One region of the Streptomyces sp. NPDC012474 genome, then DNA from elsewhere that is predicted to be linked to it. Evidence: riboswitches for the same ligand, from Rfam matches in the RefSeq annotation. Region 1 holds a riboswitch; each other region holds the start of a gene.
The links. A riboswitch is a leader RNA that binds a small molecule or an ion and turns the genes downstream of it on or off. The one in region 1 is predicted to bind cyclic di-AMP.

Region 1 (7,705 bases):
CGGCGGTGTCGGGGAGCAGAAGCCGCCGTCGCCGCCGGCCGCGGAGACCTCGCCCGACGGCCGCCGCAGACGCGTCGCGCGCAGGCCCGACAAGGGCCAGATCGTGGCCCTGCTCCTCATGGTCGTGGTGGCCCTGGTCTTCGTGGGCAACGTGAACCTCAGCGGGGGAGCGAGGGCGTACCTCTGGCCGACGGTGCTCGTCGGCGCGGGCGTCGCCCTGGTCTGGCGGCAGGCCGACAACGCCCGCCGGGCCCGCTGGGTCGAGGTCGGCCGCCGCCGGCGCACTCTCACGCTGCTGCGCTCGGTGGGCGGGGTGCTGCTGGTGACGGCCGGCGTCTCCGGCATCTTCGTCCTGCAGGGCTCCGCCGCCCACCTCGGCTCCGTCCTCCAGGCGGCCCTCGCGGTCCTCGTCGGCATAACGCTCCTCGCCGGGCCGTATCTGGTGCGCATGACGCAGGACCTCTCCGAGGAGCGCCTGATGCGCATCCGCGCCCAGGAGCGCGCGGAGGTCGCCGCCCATGTGCATGACTCGGTGCTGCACACTCTCACCCTGATCCAGCGCAACGCGGAGAACGCGAGCGAGGTGCGCCGCCTGGCCCGCGCCCAGGAGCGCGACCTGCGCACCTGGCTGTACAAGCCGGAGGGCACCGGCAAGGACGAGGCCGACGAGCCCACCACCCTGGCCGACGCCGTGCGGCGCAACGCGGCAGAGGTGGAGGACAAGCACGGCGTGCCCATCGAGGTCGTGGTCGTGGGCGACTGCCCGCTCGACGAGAGAATCAGCGCGCAGATGCAGGCCGCGCGCGAAGCAGTGGTGAACGCCGCCAAGTACGGTGGCGAGGGCGGAGCCGTACAGGTCTTCGCCGAGGTCGAGGGGAAGACGGTCTTCGTGTCCGTCCGGGACCGCGGCCCCGGCTTCGACCTCGACTCGATACCCGCCGACCGGATGGGTGTCCGAGAATCGATCATCGGCCGCATGGAGCGCAACGGCGGTACGGCGCGGCTGCGCGCGGTGCCGGACGGCGGCACGGAGGTCGAGCTGGAGATGGAGAGGGCGGAGAAGACGTCATGAGCGACCCGACCGAGGCGAACGGTACGGCGGGACCGGCGGAGGCGGCAGGGCCCGCGGAGTCGGGCGGCGGCCCCGGGCGTCATGTGCGCGTGGTCCTCGTCGACGACCACCGCATGTTCCGTACGGGGGTCCAGGCCGAGATCGGGCAGACCGAGCAGACCGGCGTCGAGGTCGTCGGCGAGGCCGCGGACGTCGACCAGGCGGTCACGGTGATCACCGCGACCCGGCCCGAGGTGGTCCTCCTCGACGTGCACCTGCCGGGCGGCGGCGGTGTCGAAGTGCTGCGCCGCTGCGCCCCTTTGATGGGCGACGCCGAGCAGCCGGTCCGCTTCCTGGCGCTGTCCGTGTCGGACGCCGCGGAGGACGTGATCGGCGTGATCCGCGGCGGTGCCCGCGGGTACGTCACCAAGACGATCACCGGCACGGACCTCGTGAACTCCATCTTCCGTGTCCAGGAAGGTGACGCGGTCTTCTCGCCCCGGCTGGCCGGGTTCGTCCTGGACGCCTTCGCGTCCACGGACGCACCGCCGGTCGACGAGGACCTGGACCGCCTGACCCAGCGCGAACGCGAGGTGCTGCGGCTCATCGCCCGGGGCTACGCCTACAAGGAGATCGCCAAGCAGCTGTACATCTCCGTGAAGACCGTCGAGTCGCACGTCTCGGCGGTCCTGCGCAAGCTCCAGCTCTCCAACCGGCACGAGTTGACGCGCTGGGCGACGGCTCGCCGGCTCGTGTGACACCGGCGCTCACACCACCCGCGTCGCCCCCGCGTACGGCATCTCGTCGAGCGGGGCGACGCGTACCGGCGCCGACGGGTTCGGGGCGTGGATCATGCGGCCGTTGCCCACGTAGATGCCGACATGACTGATGCCCGCATAGAAGAAGACCAGGTCGCCGGGGAGGAGTTCGGAGCGGGAGACGCGGCGGCCCGCGGCGATCTGGGAGTAGGTCGTGCGGGGCAGGGAGACGCCCGCGGCGCGGTACGCGGCCTGCACGAGGCCCGAGCAGTCGAAGGCGTTCGGGCCGGTGGCGCCCCAGACGTAAGGGCTGCCGAGCTTCTGGTAGGCGTAGGAGACGGCGGCGGCCGCGCGGGAGCCGGTCGCCTGGGACGAGGCGGAGCCGGGGGCCCCGAGGGTGTCCCGTGCGCCCGTCGAGCGCGAGGCGCGGTCCCGCGACGCGTCCTGCAGGGAACGTTCCTGCGGGCCGAGCCCGGAGAGCAACTGCCGTGCCGAGCCCAGCTTGCCGGTGATCGTCTTCTTGTGCTGCTTCAGCTCCGCCCGGCGTGACTTCAGGGACGTCAGCTCGATGTGGGCGGCCCCGCGCAGTTGCTCGATCTCCCGCAACTGCTTGCGTACACCCGCGACGGCGGCGTTCTGCCGGCTGCCGGCCCGCTCGACGAACTCGGCGTTGTCGAGGTACCGGTCGGGATCGTCGGAGAGGGCGAGCTGCACCGCGGGGTCGAGGCCGCCGGCGCGGTACTGCGCGGCGGCGACCGAACCCAGGGCGTCACGGGCGGAGTTGAGCCGCTCCTCCTTGCGCGCCGCCTGGTCCTGGAGGTTCTTCAGCCGCTGCCCGGCCGCTTCGGCCTTCTCCTTCGCGCCGTTGTACTTCTCGGTGGCGACCTCCGCCTCCTGGTACAGCTTGTCCACCTTGGCCTTGACCTGGCCGGGGGTGAGCTGTGGTTCGGCGTGCCCGGTTCCGTCGAAGCCCGTCGCCGTCGCCGCGCTCGCGAGGGCGATCGTGGCGGCCGTACGGGCCGTGCCGGCACCCGTCGAGCGCTGTCGGGGCTTGCGGTGCGCTGCCACCTGGAGGCCACGTCCTTTCCTCGACCGCCGAGGGGTGCATGCGGGCGCCCGGGGGGAGCGGACGGGCGGCCTGCGCGGTCCGGCGACGGCCCGCACAGGGGGAGCGGATCGCCGCCGGACCTCTTCGGCGGTGGTGTCCGACTGCCGCCCCTGGCCCGGGCGGCGGTGGGGAGCCGGGCACCTGGTGGAGGACGCTAGGCGTCGCCGTGACGGGCCGGTGGCAGGTGTGCGGAAGTGTCTTGAGAGGACCGGCGGTGACCGTATGCGACCGTGGTCCGGCCTGGACGCCGTCGACTTAACTCAGCGTGATGATCGATGCGCCGAATCGTGAGCGAGTGACCGTGATCGGGTGCTATGGGGTGCATATGTGCATCACTGGGCCGGTGTCGGGCGGTCTCGGGACCCTGATTAGGCTCCGGCCTCATGGACGTACTCATCCACCTCTTCGTCGGCCTCCACATCATCGGCATCGCCTCGCTCCTGGGCGGCTTCCTCACCCAGATGAAGGCGATGGGCGAGGGCAGCGCCCGCTACACCCCCGCGATGCTGCACGGCGCGCTCACGATGCTGGTCACCGGTGTGATCCTGGTCGGCCTCAACCAGGCCGACGACCAGTCCGTGAACAACATCAAGATCGGCGTGAAGCTGGCCCTGCTGATCGTGATCCTCGGCCTGGTGTACGTGAAGCGGGACGACGAGAAGGTGGACAAGGGCCTCTTCGGCCTGGTCGGTCTGCTGACCACGGCGAACATCTTCATCGCCGTGCTCTGGACCTGACCCCGGAGCGCCGGGCGCCGGTCCGGGCCGAGGTGATCGCCCAGGCGGTGCACCCGAGCCACGCCGCCACCGCCATCCACAGCAGCACCTCCCCGGCGGCGTCGAGCCAGGGGACGTCCAGGGCGGCGGCGACCGCCAGGGCGGCCGCGGCCGTCACGACCGCGGCGAACACGGTCGCCCAGCGCCGCGCGTCGTAGTGGTGGCGGGGCCAGAAGAGCTCGGCGAGGAGCAGGGCGACGCAGGCGATCAGCGCGAGCACGAGCAGCGTGACGGCCGTCGTGCGCAGCGCGTCGGCGTTCTCCTCGTTCCACAGATACAGGCGCGCGCTGTCGGCGCTGAGGAGTTTCGCCCCCGCCAGTGCGGAGACGGCGAGGGCGCCGGCCGCGAGCCAGTGGTCGCCGCGCCCCTCCTCCACCTGCCGGGGCTGGAAGCGGAAGAGGGCGAAGCCGTAGAGCGCGAGGCCCAGCCAGAACAGCACCAGGGCCGCGTGGGCGAGCCAGGGCGACGTGTCGGCCGCGGCGAGCGTGGCGCCGAGCACCGCGAGCCCCTGGGTGGCCACACAGCGCAGGAACACCGTGCCGCGCCGCCCCCCGGCCTCCGCGGTGAGCAGTACCGCCCAGAGCAGCATCGCGAGAGCCAGCAGTGCCTCGGCGAGGGACTGCCGGCCCGCCGCGGAGAAGCCGGTACCCAGGACGGCGGTCGCCGCCACGGCCGTGAGCGCGGCCGGCGTCTCCGCCCGCCATCCGCCGTGTGCCCGCTGGACGAGACCCGTGGCCGCCGCCAGCCAGGCCGCGCAGGCCAGGGCGAGGGCGATGCGGGAAAGGGTTTCGTACCCCGCTGAGTCGAGACCGACCGACACGATGCCGGTCGCCAGCGCATACGTCGACCACCAGGTGGCAAACGGGGAGGGACCGGACATAGCGCCGATGCTAGAGAGCGCCGCACTCGTTCAGAGAGGGGCACGCGCGCGTGCCCCTCAAAGGTGTTGCCTCTCAAGAAGTGTGACGAGGCCTCTCAGGCCGGCCGCACCACGCTGTGGATGGCCGACTCGCCGTCGTAGTAGACCGACTCCTCGCGCACGTACGTGCCGGGCTTCGGGGCGTGGATCATCATGCCGTTGCCGATGTAGATCCCGACGTGGGTGACGTCGTCGTAGAAGAAGACCAGGTCACCGGGACGGGCCTGGGAGAGCGGGACCGTGGTGCCGGCGTTCACCTGGTCGTAGGTGGTGCGCGGCAGGGTGACGCCCGCGGCCTTCCACGCGGCCTGGGTGAGGCCGGAGCAGTCGTAGGAGCCGGGGCCGACGGCGCCCCACACGTACGGCTTGCCGATCTGGGCACGGGCGAAGGCGAGCGCCTTGTCGGCCTTGGTGGCGTAAGAGGAGTCGGCCGGGGCCGTCGCAGAGGACGAGCCGGAGCCCGCCGAACCCGACGACGAGGATCCGCTGTCCTGCTGCCGAGCGGCCTCGTCCTGCGCCTGCTGCTGGGCGGCGGCCTGCTGCCGGGCGAGCTCGTCGGCCTTGCGGGCGGCCTCCTCGCGCTTCTCCTTCTCGATCGCCGCGAGCCGGGCCTTCTCCTCGGCGGTCAGCTTCGACATCAGCTCGCGCGCGTCGGCGAGCTTGCGCTGGACGGTCGCCTTGGCGGTCTTCAGGGCGCCCTGCGACTCGGTGAGCGTCTCGAGGCTCTCGGTGGCCTCCTGGCGCTTCTTCATCGTCTCGGACTGCTGCGTGACGTAGTCGTCGACCGCGACCTTCTGACGACCGGTCATCCGGTCCATCAGCTGGGTCTGGTCGAAGTAGTCCTGCGGGGTGTCCGCGAGCAGGAACGTCGCCGTGTCCGGGGCGGCGGCACCGGTGCGGTACTGGGCGGAGGCGAAGGACCCCAGCTGCTCGCGCGCCTCGTTGAGCTTCTGGGTGCGCTTCGCGACGTCGTCGATGAGGGCGTCGGCGCGCTTGCGCTCCTTCGCCGTCTTCTCCTTGGCCGCGTTGTACTTCTCGGTCGCCGACCCCGCCTGGCGGTACAGGTCGTCGACCTTCTTCTCGACTTCCTCCAGGCTGGGCTTGTCGTCGGCCTCGGGGGCGGCGTTGGCCGACTGGGACAGCAGGGCCACGGAGGTGAGGGCCGCCGTTGCGAGGGCGGGGGTCCGTATGCCTGCCACGCGCGTACCCGTAGGACGCGACTTGCGGTGCGACGCCAAGGGAGGCGACTCCTTCCATGTTCCGCCTACCGGGTTAGCTGTCGGGTTCGGGCGGGTGGTTCGGAAGGTTTGCCCTACGGCCGTCTCCGCACAGGGAGTCGGGCCGATTCACCCCAGGTTCACGGTTGGGTCCCCGGCTCCGGCTGCCGCTGCGGCACACCGGACTCGGCGGAGGCCGCGCGGCCCGGCGACGTTCGCCGGTGGGGGTCATGCGGCCTGGTCGCACGGTAGCCAACTCGTGTGGCCCCTGTGAAGGTTGATGGGTGATATGCCCGATACATTTTCGTGACCTTGGTCATGAGTGTTGCCGAGAGTGAACGATCGGGGCGGCCTGGTCACGCTTTGTCCGCAATTACGAAGTGTGTAGCGGGGCGTGATCAAGCCGTCATGGAGGGCGACAACGCGCCGTCGGCCGGTCGGTGGGGCCCGGGCGCCCGGCGATGTTCTCAGGGCGGCGGCGGGCTGTCAGTGGGGCGCCCTAGACTCGGAGAGCGATGAGCAGCCTCTTTGACGACAGCTTCCTGGCGAACCTCCAGGCCCAGCGGGGCCCCGCGGACGAGCCCCCGCCGCCACCCGAGGACGATCACGTACCGGAGCCGATTCCGGACGATCTGTTCGGCGGGAAGTTCGACGCACCCCCGGACCGGGACGCCTACTACCGGGACGGCGCCCCGCGCCCCCCGGTGGACACCGCCGCGCTCCTGGAGGGTCTGAACGACAACCAGCGCGCCGCCGTCGTCCACTCCGGCTCCCCCCTGCTCATCGTGGCCGGTGCCGGTTCCGGCAAGACCCGGGTGCTCACGCACCGCATCGCCCACCTGCTCGCCGAGCGCGGCGTGCACCCGGGCCAGATCCTCGCGATCACCTTCACCAACAAGGCCGCCGGCGAGATGAAGGAACGCGTCGAGCAGCTCGTCGGCCCGCGCGCGAACGCCATGTGGGTCATGACGTTCCACAGCGCGTGCGTGCGCATCCTCCGCCGCGAGAGCAAGAAGCTCGGCTTCACGTCGAGCTTCTCGATCTACGACGCCGCCGATTCCAAGCGCCTGATGGCCCTGGTCTGCCGCGACCTGGACCTCGACCCCAAGCGCTTCCCGCCGAAGTCCTTCAGCGCCAAGATCAGCAACCTGAAGAACGAGCTGATCGACGAGGAGGACTTCGCCGCCCAGGCCGGCGACGGCTTCGAGAAGACCCTCGCCCAGGCCTACGCCATGTACCAGTCGCGGCTGCGCGAGGCGAACGCCCTCGACTTCGACGACCTGATCATGACGACGGTCAATCTCCTGCGCGCCTTCCCGGACGTGGCCGAGCACTACCGCCGCCGCTTCCGGCACGTGCTGGTCGACGAGTACCAGGACACCAACCACGCCCAGTACGCCCTGGTCCGCGAGCTGGTCGGCACGTCCGAGCACCCCGTCGACGTGCCGCCCGAGGCCGAGGTCCCGCCCGCCGAGCTGTGTGTCGTGGGCGACGCCGACCAGTCGATCTACGCCTTCCGCGGCGCGACGATCCGCAACATCCTCCAGTTCGAGGAGGACTACCCGGACGCGACGACCATCCTGCTCGAACAGAACTACCGCTCCACGCAGACGATCCTCAGCGCCGCCAACGCGGTCATCGAGCGCAACGAGTCCCGCCGTCCCAAGAACCTGTGGACCAAGGCCGGCTCCGGTGCCCGGATCACCGGCTACGTCGCCGACACCGAGCACGACGAGGCGCAGTTCGTCGCCGACGAGATAGACCGCCTCACGGACGCCGGCGAGGCCAAGGCCGGCGACGTCGCCGTCTTCTACCGGACCAACGCCCAGTCCCGTGTCTTCGAAGAGGTCTTCATCCGCGTCGGCCTGCCCTACAA
Region 2 (7,705 bases), on a different contig from region 1:
TGCACTTCGCGGCGGGTGTCGGGGTGCTGGGCGCGTTCCAGCAGGCCGGCCGCCGCCAGGCGGTCGCAGAGGCGGCTGGCGGTGGGGAGGCCGATGGCCAGGCCGTCCGCCAGGGCCGTCAGATTCAGACCCGGCGCCGCCTGCACGGTGCGCAGCGCCCGCAGCTGGTGCAGGGAGAGGCGCAGGGACGCCTCCTGCGCGGCGACCGACCACAGCGCCGTCAGGTTCTCCACGGCATCGGCGATCTGCGATGCGACGGTCTCCGGGCCATCGCCCGGTCGCCTCGCCCGGTGGTCGCCGGGGCCGCCGAGATCGGTCACGAAACGGTCACTTCCATAAAGCTCCGGGTACTGAAGAGGTCGCCCTCTTCCCAAGGCTGTACCCGATGAACCGAAGGGCAAGCAGCCCGGTTCGGTCCACGGCCTGACCGGGGGCGACTCAGCCGGCGCTGAGCTCCGTCAGCGCGGCGAGCGGCAGCGTGTGCTGGGTCTCGAGGACCTTGGCGCGCAGGTAGCGGACGTTGTGTGCGGTGGTGAAGACCCCGGTGGGGATCCGGTCCCGGACACCGACGCCCAGGGACCGCAACTGACTCGCCTTGTCGGGGTTGTTGGAGAGCAGGTCCAGTTCGCCGATGCCGAGGGCCCGGAGCATCTGGGCCGCGGCCGTGTAGTCGCGGGCGTCCTCCGGCAGTCCCAGCGCCGCGTTCGCCTCGTACGTGTCGAGCCCCTCGTCCTGAAGGGCGTACGCGTCGAGCTTGTTGTAGAGGCCGATCCCGCGGCCCTCCTGGCGGAGGTACAGGAGTACGCCGCCGCGCTCGGCGATGCTCTCGACCGCCTCGCGCAGCTGCGGGCCGCAGTCGCAGCGGGCGGAGCCGAACACGTCCCCGGTCAGGCACTCGGAGTGCAGCCGCACCAGCGGGACCGGGCCGGGCTCGCCGAGGATCACGGCCACGTGCTCCTGGCCGTCGGCCAGCCCGTGGAAGGTGACGAGCTCGGCGTCGGCCTCGTAGCCGTCGTAGAAGCGCAGCGGGACCCGGACGCGGGAGCGCGGGGTGGCGATGACGGCGGGGGTGTCGGGCATGCGGGGCCTCCGGGTCCGTTTCCTGTTCGGCTGCACAGCCGTACTGCTTAAGATTTGAAACAGTCGCACTGCTTTAGATTTGAAGCAGATGCACATCCCGAACCCTACTCGTGCTTCAAATTTGAAGCAATGAGAGGGGCGAGAATCCTGTCCGGTGTGACGCGCGTCACGAACAGGACGGTGAAGACCTCCGGCGCCACGGCACGTCGTCCGCCGCCGTCCTCGTCCCGTCCTCCTGGAGGCCCTGGGCGATCGCCGCGGTGATCTCCTCCAGCTGCCCCACCTGCTCCTCGCTGAGCCGGTCGAACAGGAAGCTCCGCACGGTGTCGACATGCCCGGGCGCCGCCCGTTCCAGCACGGTGAACCCCTCGTCCGTCAGCGCGGCGATGCTGCCCCGCTTGTCGTACCGGCAGGCCTCGCGCCGCAGCAGGCCGTCCTTCTCCAGCCGCGTCACCGCGTACGTCAGCCGGCTGCGTGTGATCTTCAGCCGCTCGGCGAGATCGGTCATCCGCAACCGCCGCTCCGGGGACTCCGACAGGACGGACAGGATGGAGTAGTACAGGTGCGGCATGCCGGCGTCCTGCTGGAGCTGCCGGTCGATCGCGTCCTCCAGGAGCAGCGAGGCGGCGACGTAGGCGCGCCAGGCGCGTTGCTCCTCGGGGGTGAGCCAGCGAGTCGTCATGCCCCCAGTGTAGGTTTGTTTAAAACTTGAACCAAGCCCGCCTTGGGGCCCTGTCGGTCCCGCCGTCCCGACCAGCCGCGGAGCGTCGATGCCTCACCCGTACGTCCTGCTGTCCGCCGCCGTCTCCCTCGACGGCTACTTGGACGACACCGGACCCGACCGCCTGCTCCTGTCGAGCCCGGCCGACTTCGACCGGGTCGACGAGGTCCGGGCCGGTGTCGACGCCATCCTGATCGGCGCCGGCACCGTCCGCGCGGACAACCCGCGGCTCCTGGTGAACTCGGAGGAACGCCGGGCCGCCCGCCGGGCCGCCGGAAAACCGGAGTACCCCCTGAAGGTCACGGTCAGCGGCTCCGGCGACCTCGACCCGGACGCCCGCTTCTGGCACACCGGCGGCGAGAAGGTCCTCTACACGACGGACCGGGGCGCCGAACGCGCCCGCGCCCTCGGCCTCGCCACCGATGTCGTCCCGCTCGGCGCCGACCTCGACTGGCGGCGGCTGCTCACACACCTGCACGACGTCCGGGGCGTGCGGCGGCTCATGGTCGAGGGCGGCGGCCTGATCCACACCCAGCTCCTCACCCAGGGCCTGGCCGACGAACTCCAGCTGGTCCTCGCACCCCTCTTCGTGGGCGACCCGGGGGCGCCCCGCCTCTTCGGCCCCGGCGGCTACCAGGGCGGCCGGCTCCGGCTGCTGGAGTCGCGGCGGATCGAGGACGTGGTCCTCATGCGCTACGAGCCGACCGCGCCGGGCACCGGCGCCCTGCCCGCCGCCGCCGACCACCACTGGCTGGCCCTGGCCTGCGAACTGGCCGACCGCTGCCCGCCGTCGGACACGGCGTTCAGCGTGGGGGCCGTCGTGGTCGCGGCCGACGGCACGGAACTGGCCCGCGGCCACTCCCGCGAGGCGGGCGACCCGGTCGTGCACGCCGAGGAGGCGGCCCTGGCGAAGCTCGACCCCGCCGACCCGCGCCTGCCCGGCGCGACGGTGTACAGCAGCCTGGAGCCGTGCGCCCGCCGCGCCTCCCGCCCCGCACCCTGCGCCCGGCTGATCCTCGACGCCGGCGTACGGCGCGTGGTCACGGCCTGGCGTGAGCCCGGCACCTTCGTGACGGACGCCGACGGCAGCGGCGTCCTGGCAGCCGGGGGAGTGGAGGTCGTCGTCCTCCCCGAGCACGAGGAGCGGGCCAAGGCCCCGAACCACCACCTACCGGGCTGAGCACGGGCCGATCGGTGGGTGTGCACGAGTGGTCCCGCGGATGGCGTACACTGGAGACACAACGACGCGGGGTGGAGCAGCTCGGTAGCTCGCTGGGCTCATAACCCAGAGGTCGCAGGTTCAAATCCTGTCCCCGCTACTGAAGGCCGAGGGCCGGAATCCAAAAAGGATTCCGGCCCTCGGTCATTTCCCCCGTACCCCATTACGCTCGGTGAGTGAACCACCCCGTTCCGCGCGGGAACTGACGCCCCGTCAAAACTCCTCAGTCACTTGCGAAGCGGTCAACTCGCCCGATTTACTCCGGTCATGGCAGGTAAGTCCGCGCGAAAAAGGTTAATGATCAAGCGGAATCGCTGGAATACCCCTCGCGCGTCTATTAACGTTCGATAACGCAGCGCGGTCGTCCCAGCCGTCACAGAAGGCGGCTCCGTGCGCACGCGCCGAATCCCGAAAGGGAACCGGGGAACCACCACTTGGGGTGAATCGGGCGTATACCACCGTGGAAGCACGGCCGGTATACGCGCGTAGGAGACCTTCCTGCTCCGAACCCGTCAGCTAACCCGGTAGGCGAGAAGGAAGGAAAGGAGCACGCCCACGTGGCGTCCAACCGGCCTGCCCCCGCGGCCCCGCTCGCGCCGAAGCGCGACACCGACACCTTCGGCTACGGCAATCAGCCCACCGAAGAGGGCCCGTTCCAGGAGTGGAACCCCACCGAGGAGTCCATCCGTCCCGTCCGTGGCCGGCATCGTGTCACCAAGCAGCGCGGCGGAGGCCTCGCCCGCAGCTCCACCGTCCTGGGCGTCGGCGTCATAGCCGCCGTGGGTGCCGGCGGCATGGCCAGCGCCCAGACCGGCAAGCCCCCGGTGTCCATCTCCGTCCCGGACCTGCCCTCGGTGGGTTCCCTCATCTCGGACGACGACACCCCCGAAGGTTCCGCCACTCCGCTCAGCAGCCTCGGCACCGCCGCGGCCGCCACCGAGCAGACCAAGGGCACCTCCGGCGCCGGTGCCGGCGAGGCACTGCGCGCCCGGATCATGGCCCAGGTCGAGCACCAGCAGGACCAGATCGAGACCAAGGCCGCCGAGGACGCCGCGGCCGCCGCCCAGAAGGCCGCCGCGGAAGCGGTCGCCAAGGCGGAGAAGGAAGCCAAGGACAAGGCCGCCGAGGCCAAGAAGAAGGCGGAGGAGGAGGCCAGGAAGAAGGCCGAGGCCGAGCGTCTCGCCGCCCTGGCCAAGCAGTTCACCCTGCCGACCTCCTCGTACACCATCACCTCCAGCTTCGGCCAGGCCGGCGCCTACTGGTCCTCCGGCTACCACACGGGCCTGGACTTCGCCGCCCCCACGGGCACGCCGATCAAGGCCGTGCACAGCGGCACCATCACCGAGGCCGGCTGGAACGGCTCGTACGGCTACAAGACCGTCCTCACCCTCGATGACGGCACCGAGATCTGGTACGCGCACCAGTCCTCCATCGGCGTCAGCGTCGGCCAGAAGGTCAGCACGGGCGAGGTCATCGGCCGTGTGGGCGCCACCGGCAACGTCACCGGGGCCCACCTTCACCTGGAGGTCCACTCCGGCGGCTCCACGAGCGGCATCGACCCGATGGCGTGGCTGCGGGGCAAGGGACTGAACCCGTAAGCCGTACCCACCCGTTGAAGCACCGGCGGCCCTGACGACGACCCCCCGACGTCAGGGCCGCCTCATGTCCGGGGCGTGCACGGCAGGGCCGGAGCGCGTGCCGGAACGTCGTGCCGCGGCAGGAGTGTTCACAGGGTCTTTGCGTCCCCCGTGGAATGGGCCGCTTCGGTACGGGCGTTGACGTGCGGTATGACTTCTCTGCGCAAGCTCGGCCCTTCCGGCCTCGACGTCTTCCCGCTCGCCCTCGGCGGCAACGTCTTCGGCTGGACCGCCGACGAGGCCCAGTCGTTCGCCGTCCTCGACGCCTACACCGCCGCCGGCGGCAACTTCGTAGACACCGCCGACTCCTACTCGGCCTGGGTCGAGGGCAACCAGGGCGGTGAGTCCGAGACCGTGCTCGGCAAGTGGCTGAAGTCCCGCGGCAACCGGGCGGACGTCGTCGTCGCCACCAAGGTCAGCCAGCACCCCGAGTTCCGCGGCCTGTCCGCCGCCACCATCACGGCAGCCGCCGACGCCTCCCTGCGGCGCCTCGGCACCGACTACATCGACCTGTACTACACGCACTTCGATCAGCCCGACGTGCCCGTCGAGGAGATCATCGGCGCGCTCGACACCCTCGTGAAGGCCGGCAAGGTGCGGCACATCGCCGCCTCCAACATCTCCGCCGAGCGGCTGCGGGCGTCCCTGGAGTTCTCCGACCGCGAAGGGCTCGCCCGGTACGTAGCCCTTCAGCCCCACTACAACCTGGTATCCCGCGACACCTACGAGGGTGAGCTCCAGGATCTCGCCGAGCGGGCCGGCCTGGCCGCCGTGCCGTACTTCGCCCTCGCGTCCGGCTTCCTCACGGGCAAGTACCGGGCCGGTGCGGCGGTCGAGAGCGCGCGGGCGGGGAGCGCGGCCAAGCACCTGGAGACCGAGCGGGGGCGACGGGTGCTCGCCGCCCTCGACGACATCGCCGCGGCGCACGACGCGCCCGTGGCCACCGTGGCTCTGGCCTGGCTCGCCGCCCAGCCGACGGTGGTGGCGCCGATCGCCTCCGCGCGGACGGTGGAGCAGCTGCCCGCACTGACCGGCGTCGGCGAGCTGACGCTGTCGGAGACCGAGATCGGGCGGCTCACGCAGGCTTCGGCCTGATGGACACGACAGGCAGCTAAGAGGGCGGCCTTTCACCATGAGCGTCCGACCCGGACGGGCATGGTGAAAGGACCCCTAGGAGCGGTACGGGTTGTACGCGGGGTACGGCGTCGGCTGTGGGTCGTACCCGTACACCCCGTACACCGGCCAGGGCGGGGCCGACACCGGGACCGGAGGGGCGGTGATCCGCGCCGCGTGGTCCAGCGCGGGTCGGGCCACCTCCCGGCGCCGCCACAGTTCGCCGAGCAGTTCCCGCTCCCGTACGGCGAAGCCGGGCCCGGCGCGGCCACGCCGGGCCCGGTGCCGCAGGAACGCCAGGGACGTCGCGTACGCCTCGTACCGCGCCACCTCCCGCGCCGCCGCCCTGCCCACGTGACGGCGGGCGTGCTGGCGGGCGATCCGCCGGGCCCGCATCGAGCCGAGCGCGTACGGCTCGGCAGGGGTCAGCCAGCCGGCCGAGGCGTAGGCGGGCAGCTCCGCCCGTACGGTCTTCAGCTCCCGCTGCCGGGTCCAGATCACCAGCCACGTCAGCAGCCCGAAGATGGGCACCATGAACGCCGCGTACACGGCGAAGAACCCGTACTCGCCGAACGCCGACGAGCCGTTCCACATCGCGTGCATGCCCATCGCGAGGAGCAGCCCGCCGAGCGGGAACGCGACGCGGCGCAGAAGCCGGCGGTCCGCCGAGAGCGCGGAGACGCCGAAGCCGATGCCGGTGAGGACCGTGAACAGCGGGTGCGCGAACGGCGACATGACGATCCGCACGAAGAAGGTGGCCGCCGTGACGGAGGCGACGCCGGTGTCGCCGGTGAGCTGGTCGGTGCCGAAGGCCGTGCCCAGGTAGAGGATGTTCTCCGTGAAGGCGAAGCCGGTGGCCGTCACGCCGGCTATGACGACCCCGTCGACGATGCCGGTGAAGTCCCGCCGCCGGAAGAGGAAGACCAGGAGGACGGCCGCCGCCTTGGCCGACTCCTCGACCACCGGGGCTATCACGGTGGCGCCCAGGGTGTCCGCGCTGGACGGGTCCGCCGTCGCCGTCGCTATCCATCTCGTCGCGAAGCTGTTGGCGACGATCGCTATCAGCGCCGCCGCGCAGGCGCCCCAGGCGAAGCAGAACAGCAGGTTCCGCCAGGGGCCGGGTTCCACCCGGTCCAGCCAGCGGAACGCGGCTATCAGCAGGGGCACCGGCAGGACGGCCAGCCCCAGCCCGACCAGGAAGCCCTCCGTGCCGGTCTCCTCGCGGACCAGGGCGAGGATGACGAGGCCGGATATCGCGAGGAGCGTGCTCAGCGCGCCGTAGCGCACCCAGGCGCGCTGCCACCAGTGGGCGTGCCGCAGGGAGCCGGCCGTGCCCGGGCCCGTGAGGGGAGCGCCCTCGCTCGGACCGCTGGGATACGACGGATGTGGGGGGCTGGTGGCCACGGCATTGACCCTAACGACGGATGGGCGCTGTCCGCAGGCGGAAGAGGTGCCAGGGGTGGTCAGGCGCCGGCGGGGGGCTGGTCCACGTGCTGTACGCGACGGAAGAGGAGGTCGTTCACGACATGTCCCTTGTCCAGTCCCTGGCCCTCGAAACGGGTCAGCGGACGGAAGTCGGGACGCGGCGCGAAACCGCCGTCCGCCTGCGTGTTCTCGAAGTCGGGGTGGGCCGTGAGGACGTCGAGCATCTGCTCGGCGTACGGCTCCCAGTCGGTGGCGCAGTGGACGATCGCGCCCGGCCCGAGGCGGGTGGCGGCCAGGGTGAGGAAGTCGGGCTGGATGATCCTGCGCTTGTGGTGCCGCTTCTTCGGCCAGGGGTCGGGGAAGTAGACGCGGAGGCCGCTGAGGGAGTCCTCGGCGAGCATCTCGCGCAGGAGGATGATCGCGTCGCCGTTGCCGACACGGATGTTGGACAGGCCGTTGTGGTCGGCGAGATTGAGGAGATTGCCCTGGCCGGGGGTGTGCACGTCGACC
Region 3 (7,705 bases), on a different contig from region 1:
GACCGGGATCCCGGGGGAGCGCAAGGCCGAGCTGATGACGCATCTGCTCAACATCGACCCGCCGGACCACACCCGGCTGCGCCGGCTGGTGTCCAGGGCGTTCACCCCGCGCCGGGTCGCCGAGTTCGCGCCACGGGTACAGGAGCTCACCGACACCCTCATCGACGGGTTCGCGCGGAAGGGATCCGCCGACCTGATCCACGAGTTCGCCTTCCCGCTCCCCATCTACGCCATCTGCGACCTGCTCGGCGTCCCGCGGGAGGACCAGGACGACTTCCGCGACTGGGCGGGCATGATGATCCGCCACCAGGGCGGGCCCCGGGGCGGTGTGGCGCGGTCCGTGAAGAAGATGCGCGGCTACCTCGCCGACCTCATCCACCGCAAGCGCGAGGTGCTTCCCGCCGAGCCCGCTCCCGGCGAGGACCTCATCTCCGGTCTCATCCGCGCCTCCGACCATGGCGAGCACCTCACCGAGAACGAGGTGGCGGCCATGGCTTTCATCCTGCTGTTCGCCGGTTTCGAGACCACCGTGAACCTGATCGGCAACGGCACCTACGCCCTGCTCACCCACCCCGGGCAGCGCGCACGGCTCCAGGCGTCCCTCGCCGCCGGGGAGACCGGCCTCCTGGAGACCGGCGTCGAGGAACTCCTGCGCTACGACGGCCCCGTCGAACTCGCCACCTGGCGCTTCGCCACGCAGCCGCTCACCCTCGCCGGGCAGCGCATCGAGGCGGGCGACCCCGTCCTGGTGGTCCTGGCCGCCGCGGACCGCGACCCGGAGCGGTTCGCCGATCCGGACGCGCTGGACCTCTCCCGCCGCGACAACCAGCACCTCGGGTACGGCCACGGCATCCACTACTGCCTCGGAGCGCCGCTCGCCCGGCTGGAGGGCCAGACCGCGCTCGCCACGCTCCTGACCCGCCTCCCGGACCTCCGGCTCGCGGCGGATCCGGCCGAGCTCAGATGGCGTGGCGGCCTCATCATGCGAGGGCTGCGCACCCTGCCGGTGGAGTTCGCGCCTTCCGGAAGTGACGAAACATCAGACCTGTGATCTTCACGTGATCTGCGCGGCATGAACTTGTGACAAGTGATCGACTGCCGATACGTTCACCCATCAACGCGGCGGGGAATCACGCCGCCTCGGTCACTGCTGTCTCGCGAAAGGTCTCCGTATGCTCTCCGGGAACGGTCGGCACCGCCGCCCCCGCCAGGCTCCGGCTCTCCTCGTGGCGGCCGGAGTGACCGGCTCCGCCATCGCGATCCCGCTCCTCGGGGCATCCGGTGCCAGCGCGGCCGACGGCACGACCTGGGACCGGGTCGCGGACTGCGAGACCGGCGGCGCCTGGAGCCAGAACAGCGGCAACGGCTACTACGGCGGCCTGCAGTTGTCCCAGGAGGACTGGGAGAAGCACGGCGGCCTCGACTACGCCGCGAGCGCCGATCTGGCCAGCCGCTCCCAGCAGATAGCCGTGGCCGAGAGAATCCTCGCCGGCCAGGGGGTCGGCGCGTGGCGTACCTGCGGGCTGCTCTCGGGGCTCGAGCAGGGCAAGGGATCGGAATCATCCGGCTCGTCCGAATCATCCGGCGAGGTGGACTCACCCGGATTGCTCGATTCGCTGGGTTCATCCCCTTCTGAGGGTCCTTCTTCATCTCCGTCGCCCGAGGCGTCGTCGCCTTCGAAGGACGAAACCGCCAAGAGCGACAAGTCGCCCGAATCCGAGGGCTCGTCGCAGGACCGGCAGCCCGAGGGCTCTCCGTCGGCCACCTCCGAGGACGGCAAGTCGGGCGACTCGCGGCAGGGTGACGACTCCTCGGCGTCGTCCGGCACCGGCTCCGGCCGCCATCGCGGTCCCAGCGCGGAGGAAACCCGCGCGCCCGAGGGTGACCGTACGGAGAAGTCCACGGGGCGTCACTCCGGGTCCGCCGACGAGAGTTCCGGCTACGCGTCCGAAGGTGCCTACATCGTGGGTGTCGGCGACAGTCTCTGGTCCATCGCCGACGCCCTTCGGGTCAGCGGCGGATGGCACGCGCTCTACGAGGGCAACGAGAACGCGGTCGGCACCGACCCGAACCTCATCCACCCCGGTCAGGCGCTCACGGTCGAGGGCGAAGCGGACGAGAGGTAGCTGTTCGGGCAGTGCGGAAACGGGGGACGAACTCACCGCGAAACCGGGTGAGTTCACGTCACCTTTCGCGCCGAATGTCCCGTATAAGCCCGGTGAGAGATAGATCTCAGAAGCCCTGATCGTCTTTGAAATTCCGTGGATCGCGTGTCTACGGTCGTGACCGCTCGTCACCGCGAGCCCCGGCTGCCGCAACGCCGAATCCTGCCAGCGGCCGTACGGGAACAGTCGTCGCGTCAAGCGCCGTAGGCAGGAGCGGGGGACCCAAGGTAAGTGCCCGACCGGCCGGTTGTGCCGGAAGGGCTTGGGGTGAAGCCGTGTCCCGGGAGGGGCGCGGCCGGGCAACTCAACCGGCCCGAACCCGACAGCTCACCTCGCAGGCGTCGGTGAGGGGATCTCTCCATGCTGTTTTCCGGCAAGGGCACGCACCGCCGTCCGTCCAAGGCCTCTCGGGTCATCGCCATCGCCGGTGTCACCGGTGCCGCCGTCGCCGCCCCGCTGATGGCGGCCGGCAACGCTTCCGCCGCCACCGCCTCCGAGTGGGACGCCGTCGCCCAGTGCGAGTCCGGCGGCAACTGGTCCATCAACACCGGCAACGGCTACTACGGCGGTCTGCAGTTCTCCGCCTCCACCTGGTCCGGCTACGGGGGCAGCAAGTACGCCTCCACCGCCGACCAGGCCACCAAGGCCCAGCAGATCGAGATCGCCGAGAAGGTCCTCGCGGGCCAGGGCAAGGGCGCCTGGCCGGTCTGCGGCAAGGGCCTGTCGAGCGCCGGCTACACCGGCGGCGGCTCCGCCGACGACTCCGGCAGCTCCTCGCAGAGCCAGCAGAGCACCGAGACCCGCCAGAGCGAGCAGCAGCCCGCCTCCCGCTCCGACGAGCGTCCGGCCGCCAAGAAGACCGTCACCACCCCGACCGGCAAGAAGGTCAAGAAGGGCGACGGCGAGTACAAGGTCGTCAAGGGCGACACCCTCAGCTCGATCGCCGCGGACCAGAAGGTCAAGGGCGGCTGGGAGAAGCTGTACCAGCTGAACAAGGACATCATCGACGATGCCAACCTCATCTACGTGGGCCAGCAGCTGCACCTGAAGTAGGCAGCGGCCCAACCGGCCCGCCCAGGGCCACGGGCTCCCCGCTCCGGTGCGTCATCCCCCGTACGCGCCGGAGCGGGGTTTTTTCTGCCCGACTTCGCGAACCGGCTTTGTTCCGTTCGGAAACAATTTGCTCTCGGTTCTGTCCATGGGGTGGGCGACCCGGTGGCCGATCGGCCGGAGCCGGTTAGGCTCATGTCGCGAGCCACCACGGCCCGCACCTCGCCGGGTCCACGCGACCCGCGTACCCGCGTCACATAAGAAGGAGATGCTCGTGCCGTCCATCGACGTCGTCGTAGCCCGGGAAATCCTGGACTCCCGAGGCAACCCCACGGTCGAGGTCGAGGTCGGCCTCGACGACGGCAGCACGGGTCGTGCCGCCGTCCCGTCCGGCGCCTCCACGGGCGCCTTCGAGGCCATCGAGCTCCGCGACGGCGACTCGAACCGCTACCTCGGCAAGGGCGTGGAGAAAGCCGTCCTCGCGGTCATCGAGCAGATCGGTCCGGAGCTGGTCGGCTACGACGCCACCGAGCAGCGCCTGATCGACCAGGCCATGTTCGACCTGGACGCCACCGACAACAAGGGCTCCCTCGGCGCCAACGCCATCCTCGGCGTCTCCCTCGCCGTCGCCCACGCCGCCTCCGAGGCCAGCGACCTGCCGCTGTTCCGCTACCTGGGCGGCCCCAACGCGCACCTGCTTCCGGTGCCGATGATGAACATCCTGAACGGCGGCTCGCACGCCGACTCCAACGTGGACATCCAGGAGTTCATGATCGCCCCGATCGGCGCGGAGTCCTTCTCCGAGGCCCTGCGCTGGGGCGCCGAGGTCTACCACACGCTGAAGAAGGTCCTGAAGTCGAAGGGCCTGGCCACCGGCCTCGGCGACGAGGGCGGCTTCGCCCCGAACCTCGGCTCCAACCGCGAGGCCCTCGACCTCATCCTCGAGGCCGTGAAGGAAGCCGGTTACACCCCCGGCGAGCAGATCGCCCTGGCGCTCGACGTCGCCGCGTCCGAGTTCTACAAGGACGGCGTCTACACCTTCGAGGGCAAGGAGCGCTCGGCGGCCGAGATGACCGAGTACTACGCGGAGCTCGTCGACGCGTACCCGCTCGTCTCCATCGAGGACCCGCTGTTCGAGGACGACTGGGACGGCTGGAAGGCCCTGACCGACAAGCTCGGCGACAAGGTCCAGATCGTCGGTGACGACCTGTTCGTCACCAACCCCGAGCGCCTCGCCCGCGGCATCGAGGAGGGCGCGGCCAACGCGCTCCTGGTCAAGGTCAACCAGATCGGATCGCTGACCGAGACCCTGGACGCCGTCGAGCTGGCCCAGCGCAACGGCTTCAAGTGCATGATGTCCCACCGCTCCGGCGAGACCGAGGACGTCACGATCGCCGACCTGGCCGTCGCCACCAACTGCGGCCAGATCAAGACCGGCGCCCCGGCCCGCTCCGAGCGCGTCGCCAAGTACAACCAGCTGCTGCGCATCGAGGAGATCCTCGACGACGCCGCGGTCTACGCCGGCCGCAGCGCGTTCCCGCGCTTCAAGGGCTGACCGCGAAAGGCCCGACCCGTAAGAGGCAGCGTCGTACGTACGTCCCCGTACCCGGTCCCGTACCGTGTCCGGGGACGTACGCGCGTATGACGGTGGAGCGGAGGCGGACACATGGCCGTGAAGGACCGGGACCGGTTCTCCACCGCGACCAGGATCCGGTTGCTCGGCGAGCAGACCGCGGCCCGGGTCTACCGCTCCCAGACCAAGCGTCAGGCCCGCCGCTCGCGGCTGACCGGCCGGGCGGCGCTGCTCGCGCTGGTGATGTGCTCGCTGATCGTGGCCCTGGCCTACCCGATGCGGGAGTACGTCTCGCAGCGCGCGGAGATCGACGACCTCCAGCGCGAACAGCGGCAGGCCCGTGAGCGCGTCGAACGGCTGCGCGATCTGAAGGCGCGCTGGCAGGACGACGCGTACGCCGAGCAGCAGATCCGGAAGCGGTTGCACTACGTCATGCCGGGGGAGACGGGCTTCATCGTCATCGACCCGCACGCGGCGAAGCAGTCGCGCACCGACCTGGGGGCGGCGGACCGCCCTTGGTACTCCAACGTCTGGGACGGCGTCGACAAGTCCGACGCCTCCGGCCAGTGACCTGACCTCCCAGCCGGCGATCAGAGAAAGACAGCCTGAAGACAGTCATGGAAACGCCCCCGCCGACCACCCCGCGCACCGAGCCCACCGACGCGGACGTCGAGGCCTTCAAGCAGCAGCTCGGCCGGCCCCCGCGCGGTCTGCGCGCGATCGCCCACCGCTGCCCGTGCGGACAGCCGGACGTCGTCGAGACGGCCCCGCGGCTGCCGGACGGGACGCCGTTCCCCACGCTGTACTACCTGACGTGCCCGCGCGCCGCCTCGGCGATCGGCACGCTGGAGGCCAACGGCGTGATGAAGGAGATGACCGAGCGGCTGGCCTCGGATCCGGAACTGGCGGCGGCGTACCGGGCCGCGCACGAGGACTACATCCGGCGGCGCGACGAGATCGAGGAGCTGAAGAACTTCCCGAGCGCGGGCGGCATGCCGGACCGGGTGAAGTGCCTGCACGTGCTGGTGGGGCACTCGCTCGCCGCGGGCCCGGGGGTGAATCCGCTCGGGGACGAGGCGATCGCGATGCTGCCCGAGTGGTGGCGCAAGGGGCCGTGCGTGACGACCGCCGAGGAGGACGCCCAGTGACCCGTGTCGCCGCCGTGGACTGCGGTACGAACTCCATCCGCCTGCTGGTCGCGGACGCGGACCCGGCCACCGGTGAGCTGGTCGACCTGGACCGCCGGATGACGATCGTGCGGCTCGGGCAGGGCGTGGACCGGACCGGCCGGCTCGCTCCCGAGGCGCTGCAGCGGACCTTCGCGGCGTGCCACGAGTACGCCGGGATCATCAAGGAGCACGGGGCGGAGCGGCTGCGGTTCGTGGCGACCTCGGCCTCCCGGGACGCCGAGAACCGGGACGAGTTCGTGCGCGGTGTGCTGGACATCCTGGGCGTCGAACCCGAGGTGATCTCCGGGGACCAGGAGGCGGCGTTCTCCTTCACCGGCGCCACCAAGGAGCTCGCGGGGGACGACCACCTCCCGAAGCCCTACCTGGTGGTGGACATCGGGGGCGGCTCGACCGAGTTCGTCGTGGGCGACGACCGGGTCCGGGCGGCCCGCTCGGTGGACATCGGCTGTGTCCGCATGACCGAGCGGCACCTGGTCAGGGACGGGGCGGTGAGCGACCCGCCGTCCGCGGAGCAGATCGCGGCGATGCGGGCCGACATCGAGGCCGCGCTCGACCTCGCCGAGGAGACGGTCCCGCTGCGCGAGGCGCGGACGCTGGTCGGCCTGGCCGGTTCGGTGACGACCGTGTCGGCGATCGCCCAGGAGCTGCCCGAGTACGACTCGCAGGCCATCCACCACTCCCGCTTCTCCCGCGAGCAGGTCCGCGAGATCACCGAGTGGCTGCTGCGCTCCACCCACGCCGAGCGCGCGGCCGTGCCCTCCATGCACCCGGGCCGGGTCGACGTGATCGGGGCGGGGGCCCTCGTACTGCTGTCGATCATGGAGCGGATCGACGCGCAGGAGGTCGTCGTGAGCGAGCACGACATCCTCGACGGCATCGCATGGTCCGTCGCGTAGCCCGCTTCTGAGCAGGCATGGATCACGAATGAGCGTGTCCCGGGGGTTCGCGCGACCCTCGGGCGACAGTCCGTCGGAAAAGTTCGTGAAGTTCTTCACAAGGAATTCGGCCCTCCCGGGCGAAGAGAGGGGTCCCGTTGACCCGTCCGGGGGCTGAACAGGCCTTTGAACGCGTTCAGAAGCATGGTATGGAGGTCTCCGGAAAGAGGCTCGAGCCCACCCTCCGGAGGTCCTCACGGAGGTTCATCGGGCGCAGAGAGGCAGCTCACGCGCCATTGACAACGTTCCGTGGTGCACACAGCGGCCTGGTTGTCACCATGACATGGATCACGCGAGCGGCGGAGGATAACACATACCCCGACCGAGCTTGTGAAGGGGCGCACGAGCCACCCCCCTGAGACGGGTGGATACTCGATGGCATGAGCACCACGGAGCGTCCCAGGATCCTCGTAGTAGGCGGTGGGTACGTAGGCCTGTACGCAGCTCGGCGTATCCAGAAGAAGATGCGCTACGGCGAGGCGACCGTCACGGTCGTCGACCCCCGGTCGTACATGACCTACCAGCCCTTCCTCCCCGAAGCCGCCGCCGGCAACATCTCCCCGCGCCACGTCGTCGTCCCGCTGCGACGCGTGCTGCCCAAGGCGGAGGTCCTCACCGGCCGGGTCACCACCATCGACCAGGACCGCAAGGTCGCCACGGTCTCCCCGCTGGTCGGCGAGGCCTACGAGCTGCCCTTCGACTACCTGGTGATCGCGCTCGGCGCGGTCTCCCGCACCTTCCCGATCCCCGGCCTCGCCGAACAGGGCATCGGCATGAAGGGCGTCGAGGAGG

Region 2: it holds a riboswitch for cyclic di-AMP, as region 1 does, so the genes downstream of both, ACFY9S_RS07995 (peptidoglycan DD-metalloendopeptidase family protein) here and ACFY9S_RS09900 (NlpC/P60 family protein) in region 1, are expected to answer to the same signal.
Region 3: it holds a riboswitch for cyclic di-AMP, as region 1 does, so the genes downstream of both, ACFY9S_RS33145 (transglycosylase family protein) here and ACFY9S_RS09900 (NlpC/P60 family protein) in region 1, are expected to answer to the same signal.

What each region holds. Positions count from the first base shown of each region.
Region 1 covers NZ_JBIBEP010000003.1:361,280-368,984, forward strand. Annotated here, with positions in the region: gene ACFY9S_RS09875 (PspC domain-containing protein) at 1-1,072, shown strand, start outside; gene ACFY9S_RS09880 (response regulator transcription factor) at 1,069-1,809, shown strand; gene ACFY9S_RS09885 (NlpC/P60 family protein) at 1,819-2,877, opposite strand; gene ACFY9S_RS09890 (hypothetical protein) at 3,301-3,654, shown strand; gene ACFY9S_RS09895 (hypothetical protein) at 3,632-4,573, opposite strand; gene ACFY9S_RS09900 (NlpC/P60 family protein) at 4,669-5,850, opposite strand; cyclic di-AMP (ydaO/yuaA leader) riboswitch at 5,859-6,031, opposite strand; gene pcrA (DNA helicase PcrA) at 6,345-7,705, shown strand, end outside.
Region 2 covers NZ_JBIBEP010000002.1:669,774-677,478, forward strand. Annotated here, with positions in the region: gene ACFY9S_RS07970 (MarR family transcriptional regulator) at 1-320, opposite strand, end outside; gene ribA (GTP cyclohydrolase II RibA) at 439-1,080, opposite strand; gene ACFY9S_RS07980 (MarR family transcriptional regulator) at 1,247-1,762, opposite strand; gene ACFY9S_RS07985 (dihydrofolate reductase family protein) at 1,851-2,981, shown strand; tRNA gene ACFY9S_RS07990 (tRNA-Met) at 3,047-3,120, shown strand; cyclic di-AMP (ydaO/yuaA leader) riboswitch at 3,410-3,566, shown strand; gene ACFY9S_RS07995 (peptidoglycan DD-metalloendopeptidase family protein) at 3,578-4,618, shown strand; gene ACFY9S_RS08000 (aldo/keto reductase) at 4,808-5,752, shown strand; gene ACFY9S_RS08005 (PrsW family glutamic-type intramembrane protease) at 5,828-7,174, opposite strand; gene trmB (tRNA (guanosine(46)-N7)-methyltransferase TrmB) at 7,234-7,705, opposite strand, start outside.
Region 3 covers NZ_JBIBEP010000020.1:44,273-51,977, reverse strand. Annotated here, with positions in the region: gene ACFY9S_RS33155 (cytochrome P450) at 1-1,051, shown strand, start outside; gene ACFY9S_RS33150 (transglycosylase family protein) at 1,173-2,126, shown strand; cyclic di-AMP (ydaO/yuaA leader) riboswitch at 2,355-2,521, shown strand; gene ACFY9S_RS33145 (transglycosylase family protein) at 2,526-3,218, shown strand; gene eno (phosphopyruvate hydratase) at 3,490-4,770, shown strand; gene ACFY9S_RS33135 (septum formation initiator family protein) at 4,882-5,358, shown strand; gene ACFY9S_RS33130 (DUF501 domain-containing protein) at 5,406-5,936, shown strand; gene ACFY9S_RS33125 (exopolyphosphatase) at 5,933-6,874, shown strand; gene ACFY9S_RS33120 (FAD-dependent oxidoreductase) at 7,294-7,705, shown strand, end outside.